2 regions of the Roseateles sp. GW821-FHT09H10 genome follow, and region 2 is predicted to be linked to the other one. Evidence: predicted binding sites of a transcription regulator. Region 2 holds the regulator's gene; the other holds the start of a gene.
What was found. Region 2 encodes NrdR, which represses ribonucleotide reductase genes. Its sites were predicted from a motif close to CACNANATNTNGTG; they were not measured.
Positions count from the first base shown of each region.

Region 1: a site for NrdR is predicted at 2,013-2,026, ahead of AC07OY_RS02385 (ribonucleoside-diphosphate reductase subunit alpha). Genes of this name have one in related genera too.

Region 1 covers NZ_JBWKOB010000001.1:540,471-544,660, forward strand. The annotation lists gene AC07OY_RS02375 (sensor histidine kinase) at 1-319, shown strand, start outside; gene AC07OY_RS02380 (sigma-54-dependent transcriptional regulator) at 316-1,764, shown strand; gene AC07OY_RS02385 (ribonucleoside-diphosphate reductase subunit alpha) at 2,259-4,190, shown strand, end outside.
Region 2 covers NZ_JBWKOB010000007.1:181,772-185,961, reverse strand. The annotation lists gene AC07OY_RS26875 (PilW family protein) at 1-294, opposite strand, end outside; gene AC07OY_RS26870 (pilus assembly FimT family protein) at 288-923, opposite strand; gene AC07OY_RS26865 (type IV pilin protein) at 908-1,381, opposite strand; gene AC07OY_RS26860 (GspH/FimT family pseudopilin) at 1,481-2,032, opposite strand; gene nrdR (transcriptional regulator NrdR) at 2,182-2,625, opposite strand; gene glyA (serine hydroxymethyltransferase) at 2,643-3,896, opposite strand; ZMP/ZTP riboswitch at 3,954-4,067, opposite strand; gene AC07OY_RS26845 (lytic transglycosylase domain-containing protein) at 4,162-4,190, opposite strand, start outside.

The sequences.
Region 1 (4,190 bases), on a different contig from region 2:
GCGCCGCATCCTCGTCAACCTGCTGGACAACGCCCACCGCCACGCCGAGCCTGGCGCGGGTGCCATCCAGGTCTCGCTGGACAGGGAGGGCGAGGCGCTCAATCTCGTCGTGCGCAGCGCCGGCCCGCCGGTGCCGCCCGAGATCGAGAGGCATCTCTTCGAGCCTTTCTTCTCGACGCGCAGCCGCGGGTCGGGCCTGGGCCTCTATATTTGCCGTGAGCTGTGCGAGCGCCATGGCGCTCACATCGACTACCGCCGCGCCACCGACCTGGCGGCCAACGAGTTCTGCGTGCGCCTGCGCACGCCACCATCCGCATGAGTACAACGCCTGCTCGCCTGCTGGTCGTCGACGACGAGCCCGACCTGCGCACGCTCTATGAGCTGACCCTGCTGCGCGAGGGCTATGAGATCGACAGCGCCGGTTCGGTGACCGAGGCCCTGGAGCATCTGCAGGCCGAGACCTACAGCGCCGTCATCACCGACATGAAGCTGCCCGACGGCTCGGGCCTGGCGCTGCTGCGCTGGCTCGAGCAGGCCGGCCGCACCGAGAAGGCCATCGTCATCACGGCCTTCGGTTCGGCCGAGAACGCCGTCGAGGCGCTGAAGGCCGGTGCCTTCGACTACCTGACCAAGCCAGTCGACCTGCGCCAGTTCCGCCTCGTCGTCGGTTCGGCCCTGGGCCGCGTGCTGCCCGAGCCGACGCCAGTGGCCGAGGCGCCGACGCCAGCTGCCGGACCCGCCACGGCGCTGCGCCTGGTGGGCGAGTCCACCGCCATCCGCGCGGTGCGGGCGCTGATCGACAAGGTCGCGCGCAGCATGGCGCCGGTGCTGGTGCAGGGCGAATCCGGCACCGGCAAGGAGCTGGTGGCGCGCGCCATCCACGACCACGGCGTGCGCGCCGAGGCACGCTTCGTCGCCGTCAACTGCGGCGCCATCCCCGAGAACCTGCTCGAGGCCGAGTTCTTCGGCTATCGCAAGGGGGCCTTCACCGGCGCCAACGAGGACCGCGAGGGCTTCTTCCAGGCGGCCGACGGCGGCACCCTCTTTCTCGACGAGATCGGCGACCTGCCGCTGGCCATGCAGAGCAAGCTGCTGCGCGTCATTCAGGAGCGCTCGGTGCGGCCCGTGGGCGCGACGGCCGAGAGCCCGATCAATGTGCGCATCCTCAGCGCGACGCACAAGGACCTCGCCGCCGAGGTCGCGGCCGGGCGCTTCCGCCAGGACTTGTTCTACCGCCTCAACGTCATCCAGATCCGCGTGCCGCCGCTGCGCGAACGCCTGGAGGACCTGGGGCTGATCAGCACGCGGGTGCTGACGCGCATCGCCCATGATGCCGGCGTGTCGCCGGCGCCGCGGCTCACGGCCGGCGCGCTGCAGACGCTGTCGCGCTATGCCTTCCCCGGCAATGTGCGCGAGCTGGAGAACCTGCTGCACCGCGCGCTGGCTCTGGCCGGCGGCGAGTGGATCGATGCCGACGACCTCGGCCTGCCCGACACGCTGCTCGACGAAGGGCGCACAGAGTCGCAGTTCGCGGCGCTGGACATGCCGGTCGAAGCGGCGCCGATGGGCGAGGGCGTGTCCCTGCCCGAGGAGCTGCCGGCGGACTTGGCGCGCTATCTCGACGAGGTCGAGCGCGCCATCCTGCTGCGCGCACTGGAGCTGCATCGCTTCAACCGCACGGCGGCGGCGGCCAGCCTGGGGCTGTCGCTGCGCCAGATCCGCTATCGCATGGCGCGTCTGGCCATCTCCGCTGGCGACAGCTGAGTGAAAAGCCCTCTCGGGATTTGCCCTCCTTGAATCGGTGGTGACCTCGTCGCCGCGCGCTGAGGACCCGCGACAAACTCAACAACGGCGCGGCTTTGCGGCCCGCTTTGGCTGGCAAACCCAGCACGCATGCGGGTCACGCGGAGCGAGTCTCGATTTGATCGGCATAAAGCCGGCATTGGGTCTTTTTCAATGCAAACCAAAGCCCCGGGTTGACACTAGGGATGTGGGCTCCCCATGGGGTCAAGCACTAGATATAGTGTTCTCTCGTGATATCCTGCTGACCCAGTCGACCCCATGACCATCCCCTCGGAATCGCTGTTTGCTGTGGCTTGGCCGCAGCAGCAATGCACCCGAGGACCAAGCCGGAACGCCGGCCTGGCAATGGACCGGCAGGGACGAAATACCCCACTGAAGCACCGCACGATGCGCTGGCCCGACCCTCGGGTTGCTGCCGCGCATTTGCCCGTCATTTCTCGATAAAGGATCACCTCATGCTGCATGAAGCCGCCACGGGCCAGGCCACCACCGCCTCGCCGTCGTCGCTGTCCCCGGTCGCGTTTGGATCCGACGCCGCCGCCCCCAGCGCCCCGACGCTGACGACCTACCAGGCCTACCAGATCATTCGCCGCAATGGCGCCGTGGTCTCGTTCGAGCCGAGCAAGATCGCCGTCGCGCTGATGAAGGCCTTCCTGGCGGTGCACGGCACCAGCGGCGCGGCCTCGGCCAGCGTGCGCGAGACGGTGGAACAGCTGACCCAGAACGTCGTGCGCGCCCTGCTGCGCTCGCGCCCGAGCGGCGGCACCTTCCATATCGAAGACGTGCAGGATCAGGTCGAGCTGGGCCTGATGCGCAGCGGCCAGCACGATGTGGCGCGCGCCTATGTGCTGTACCGCGAGCGTCGCACCCAGGAGCGTGCCGCCCAGGGCGAGGCCACGCGTGCCGCCGAGCCGCAGCTGATGGTGGTGGACCGCGGCGAGCGCCGCCCGCTGGACCTCGGCGCGCTCAAAGGCCTGATCGCCTCGGCCTGCGAGAACCTCGGCGCCGACGTCAAGCCCGAGCCGGTGCTGGCCGAGACCCAGCGCAATCTGTACGACGGCGTCGCCATCGACGAGGTCTACAAGGCCGCCATCCTGGCCGCCCGCACGCTGATCGAGAAGGACCCCGGCTACAGCCGCGCCACCGCCCGCCTGCTGCTGCACACCATCCGCCGCGAGATCATCGGCGGTGAAGTCACGCAGGGCGAGATGCAGGCGCGCTACGCCGAGTACTTCCCTGGCTATATCAAGAAGGGCATCGCCGCCGAGCTGCTGGACGAGAAGCTGGGCCAGTACGACCTGGCCAAGCTGGGCGCCGCGCTGAAGGCCGACCGCGACCTGCAGTTCGACTACCTCGGCCTGCAGACCCTGTACGACCGCTACTTCCTGCACATCGAAGACGTGCGCATCGAGATGCCGCAGGCCTTCTTCATGCGCGTCGCCATGGGGCTGGCCCTGGGCGAGATCGACCGCGAAGCCCGCGCCATCGAGTTCTATGAAGTGCTGTCCAGCTTCGATTTCATGTCGAGCACGCCGACCCTCTTCAACTCCGGCACGCGCCGCTCGCAGCTGTCCAGCTGCTACCTGACCACCGTCAGCGACGACCTGGACGGCATCTACGAGGCGCTGAAGGAGAACGCACTGCTGAGCAAGTTCGCCGGCGGCCTGGGCAATGACTGGACCCCGGTGCGCGCGCTCGGCTCCCACATCAAGGGCACCAACGGCAAGTCGCAAGGCGTCGTGCCCTTCCTGAAGGTCGTCAACGACACGGCCGTGGCCGTGAACCAGGGTGGCAAGCGCAAGGGCGCCGTCTGCGCCTACCTGGAAACCTGGCACCTGGACATCGAAGAGTTCCTGGACCTGCGCAAGAACACCGGCGACGACCGCCGCCGCACCCACGACATGAACACGGCGAACTGGATTCCCGACCTGTTCATGAAGCGCGTGATGGACGGTGGCCACTGGACGCTGTTCAGCCCCTCGACCTGCCCGGACCTGCACGACAAGTTCGGCAAGGCGTTTGAAGAGGCCTATGTCGGCTACGAGAACAAGGTCGACCGCGGCGAGCTCAAGCTCTTCAAGCGCATGCCGGCCAAGGACCTGTGGCGCAAGATGCTGTCGATGCTGTTCGAGACGGGCCACCCCTGGATCACGTTCAAGGACGCCTGCAATGTGCGCAGCCCGCAGCAGCACGTCGGCGTCGTGCACTCGTCCAATCTGTGCACCGAGATCACGCTGAACACCAACGACAGCGAGATCGCCGTCTGCAACCTCGGCTCCGTCAACCTGGCCCAGCACATCAAGGATGGCCAGATTGACCAGGCCAAGCTGAAGAAGACGACGCGCACGGCCATGCGCATGCTCGACAACGTCATCGACATCAACTAC
Region 2 (4,190 bases):
CGCTTCCTTGGCCGGCGTGGCACCGCCATTGCGCTCAGGCTCCCAGACACCGGCCGAGGGCAGGCCACGGTAGCCGGCACGGCGCAGATCCTGCTGCAGCAGGTCGGCGGCAATGCGCAGGTCCTGCTGCATCTGCACTTCCAGCATCAGGCGGCGGTGCTCGTTGATCTGGCGGGTGGCGACGACGGCGGCGCCGGCCGTGACGATCAGGCCGACGGTGATGCCCACCATCAGCTCGACCAGGCCCACGCCGCGCTGGGCGCCACGGGCGTGGGTGCGCGAGATTCTCAGCATGCGGCGTACCCCGTCATCTTGGTGAACAGCGGCGCGGGGCCGGTGGCGGGCGTCCTGACGGAGGACGGCGCGCAGATCTTGACGCGCCCGATGGTGTTGACCTCCACACGCAGCGTGTAGCCCTTGCCCAGGCCCATCACATCGACCTGGAAGTCCTCAGTCTCCAGCGCCATCTGCTCGCGAGCAAAGCGGATGTAGTTGGGTCCCGCCGCCCAGTGGCTGGCGAAGGCCTTGAAGCTCACATGGGCCTTGGGCAGCTGGAACACGCGCAAGGACCGCGAAGCGGTGCTGGGGCAGAGGTCGTTGAGCGGGTAGTAGCAGCGGCAGAGGTTGGCCCCGGCCGTGGTGACGACGATGGCGCAGCTCATGCTCGCATGCGGATCGAAGCGGACGAAGAGCAGCGAATTGTTCGCATTGGTCTCGGCCTTGGCATAGGTCAGGATGCCCGCCACCTCTTCGGCGGCGGCGGTGACGCGGCGCTTTTCCAGCAGGTCGGCCATGGAGGGGATGGCCACCGCCAGGATGACGCCGAGCACGGCCAGGCCGACCATGATCTCGATCAGCGTCAGGCCGGCGAGGCGGGCTTTCAGGGCGTGGAAACGGCGCTTCATGACTAGCGGGGCCAGCATTCGGTGCTGGTGTCCCGGTCCGTGCCGCTGTTGTTCGGGTCGCCGGTCGCGGTGTACTGGGGCGTTGCACCCACCAGGGTGACCGTCAGGGTCTTGCAGGTCACGTCGCGGGCCTGCTTGCCGCCGGCGACCGGGGTGGCCGTGACGACATAGCCCACGTCAAAGGCCGGGGTCGCGCCGACGCCGGTGAGGGAGACCTCGTAAAGGGGGGTGATCCGCGCGATGTTCAGCCCCAAGGCGCCGACCGTCGACGCATAGAGGGCGGAATTGCTGCGGAAGCGCTCCTGGGCCTGCATGACGGCGGTCAGCGCGGACACGGCATCGGCGCGGCGGGCGCGCTGCATGTGCGAGGTGTAGGCCGGGTAGGCGATCGCGGCCAGGATGCCGGCGACGGCCAGGGCGACCATCAGCTCGATCAGGGTGAAACCACGGCGTCGCGGACGGGTGCAGGTGCGCATGGGCCGATTTTCGGCAGCACTGCACAGTGACCCCCTGTTACATGTGCCGCTTGTCCGCCAAGTTGCGCCGCCGGTCGGCATCCACCACGAATGAGGGGCTCAGGCGCACTTGGCCACGCCGCCGACCTTGTGGCTGCCCACATAGCAGCTGCGCACCCGGCCGGTGATGGCCACCACCTGGCGCAGCGTCGTGCCGCTGCTCAGGCTGAGGTCGATGCTGCCGGTCTGGGTCACCAGGCCCTGGCGCTGCTGGAATTGCAGGGTCTCGGCATTGCTCTTCACGCGCACGGCCTGGCTGGCCGGGAAGCCTTCGGCCTTGATGACCTGGCTGGCCGTGCTCCTGCAGACGGCCTGGGTGCCGGCGCAGTCGCATTCGTCCCGGGTGCCGATGTAGATCACATAGCAGGCATTGGCGCCCTTGCCGCTGACGCGGAAGTAGACCGGTTCGCTCAGGCGGTTGGCCTCGCTGCGGGCCAGGCGCAGGTCGCCGATCAGGGTTTCGGCGCTGGCGCGCAGCTTCTGCTCCTGGCGCAGCTCGCCCATGGCGGGGACCGCCTGGCCGACCAGGGCCGCGCAGATGCCGATGCTGGTGCACAGCTCGACAAGGGTGAAACCACGGCTTTGGCGGCGGGCGTTGGCGATGCGGTTCATGGCGGCTCCCTGGGGTTCGTTGCGAGTGAACGAACTCTAGAAACCACCGAGCGTGACGTCTTTCCTCCTTTGGGCGGAACGACGGGGGATGAGGAGCGGGGGCATCCCCCCGATCCCCCCTCCAAAGGGGGATGGCGGCAGGCCGCGGGTCAGATCTCGCGGATCAGCTGCCGGAACTCGTCGACGTCCTCGAAGCTGCGATAGACGGAGGCGAAGCGCACATAGGCGACCTTGTCGATGCGCTTCAACTCGCGCATGACCAGCTCGCCCAGGCGGGTGGATGCGATCTCGCGGGCGCCGCTGGCGAGCAGCTTTTCCTCGATGCGGTTGATGGCCGCGTCGATCTGCTCGACGCTGACCGGCCGCTTGCGCAGGGCCAGCTGCATGGAGGCGCGCAGCTTGGAGGCGTCGAAATCGGCGCGCCGCCCGTCCTTCTTGACGACCGAGGGCAGGGCGATATCCGGCCGCTCATAGGTCGTGAAGCGCTTGTCGCAGGACAGGCAGCGGCGCCGGCGCCGGACGACGTCGCCCTCGTCCGATTCCCGGGTCTCGGCGACCTGGGTCTCGGTGTGAGAGCAGAACGGGCAGCGCATATGGGCTTAGCCGCCTATCAACCGCGATACACGGGGAAGGCGGACGTCAGGGCGGCGACCTTCTCGCGCACGGCGGCCAGGTTGGCTTCGTCGTGCGGCTTGTCCAGCACGTCGGCGATCAGGTGGGCGGTGGCACGCACCTGTTCTTCCTTGAAACCGCGCGTCGTCATGGCCGGCGTACCCAGGCGGATGCCACTGGTCACCATGGGCTTCTGCGGGTCGTTGGGGATGCCGTTCTTGTTGCAGGTCATGTGGGCGGCGCCCAGGATGGCCTCGGCTTCCTTGCCGGTCAGGCCCTTGGGACGCAGGTCCACCAGCATGACGTGGCTCTCGGTGCCGCCGGAGACGATGCGCAGGCCGCGCTCGATGAGCGTGTCGGCCAGCACCTTGGCGTTCTTGACGACCTGCTCCTGGTAGGCCTTGAACTCGGGCGTCAGGGCTTCCTTGAAGGCCACGGCCTTGCCGGCGATGACGTGCATCAGCGGGCCGCCCTGGATGCCGGGGAAGATGGCCGAGTTGATCTTCTTGGCGATGGCCTCGTCGTTCGTCAGGATGATGCCGCCGCGCGGGCCGCGCAGGCTCTTGTGCGTGGTCGACGTGACGACGTCGGCGTGGGGCAGCGGGTTGGGGTAGACGCCCGCGGCGATCAGGCCGGCGTAGTGGGCCATGTCGACCATGAAGTAGGCGCCGATCTCCTTGGCGATCTTGCCGAAGCGCTCGAAGTCGATGCGCAGCGAATAGGCGGAGGCGCCGGCGATGATGAGCTTGGGCTTCTTCTCGCGGGCCAGGGCTTCCATGGCGTCGTAGTCGATCTCTTCCTTGGCGTTCAGGCCGTAGGAGATGACGTTGAACCACTTGCCGCTCATGTTCAGGGCCATGCCGTGGGTCAGGTGGCCGCCTTCGGCCAGGCTCATGCCCATGATGGTGTCGCCGGGCTGCAGCAGCGCGAAGAAGGCGCCCTGGTTGGCCTGCGAGCCGGAGTTGGCCTGCACGTTGGCGTATTCGGCGCCGAACAATGCTTTGAGGCGGTCGATGGCCAGTTGCTCGACGACGTCGACGTACTCGCAGCCACCGTAGTAGCGCTTGCCGGGGTAGCCCTCGGCGTACTTGTTGGTCAGCTGGCTGCCCTGGGCCTGCATGACGGCCGGCGAGGTGTAGTTCTCGCTGGCGATCAGCTCGATGTGGTCTTCCTGGCGGCGGTTCTCGTTCTGGACGGCGGTCCAGAGCTCGGGGTCGACCAAGGCGAGGGTGGAGGTGTTGCGGTCAAACATGCTGGTGTTCCGAAGGTCAGGCGGTCAATCCCCGGCGCTCACGAGCGAGCGTGAAGCCAAGGCTGCCCAGGCGAACGGCTGATAGCGGTTCGCGAAAACCGCCTCACGCTCCCCGGTGGTGGCCCACCTCGGGTCAGCTCGTGACCCTGATCGCCAGTCGCGCGAGAAGCCAGTGTATGCCAGCGCGGCGGCGCGCGGCCGTCCGGAGCCGCTGACGCCCCCTCGGGGAGCTCGCAAAGCGAGCGTGGGGGGCCTGCAGGGCCGCTCAGCGCAGCAGAGCGACCTGGGCGGAGT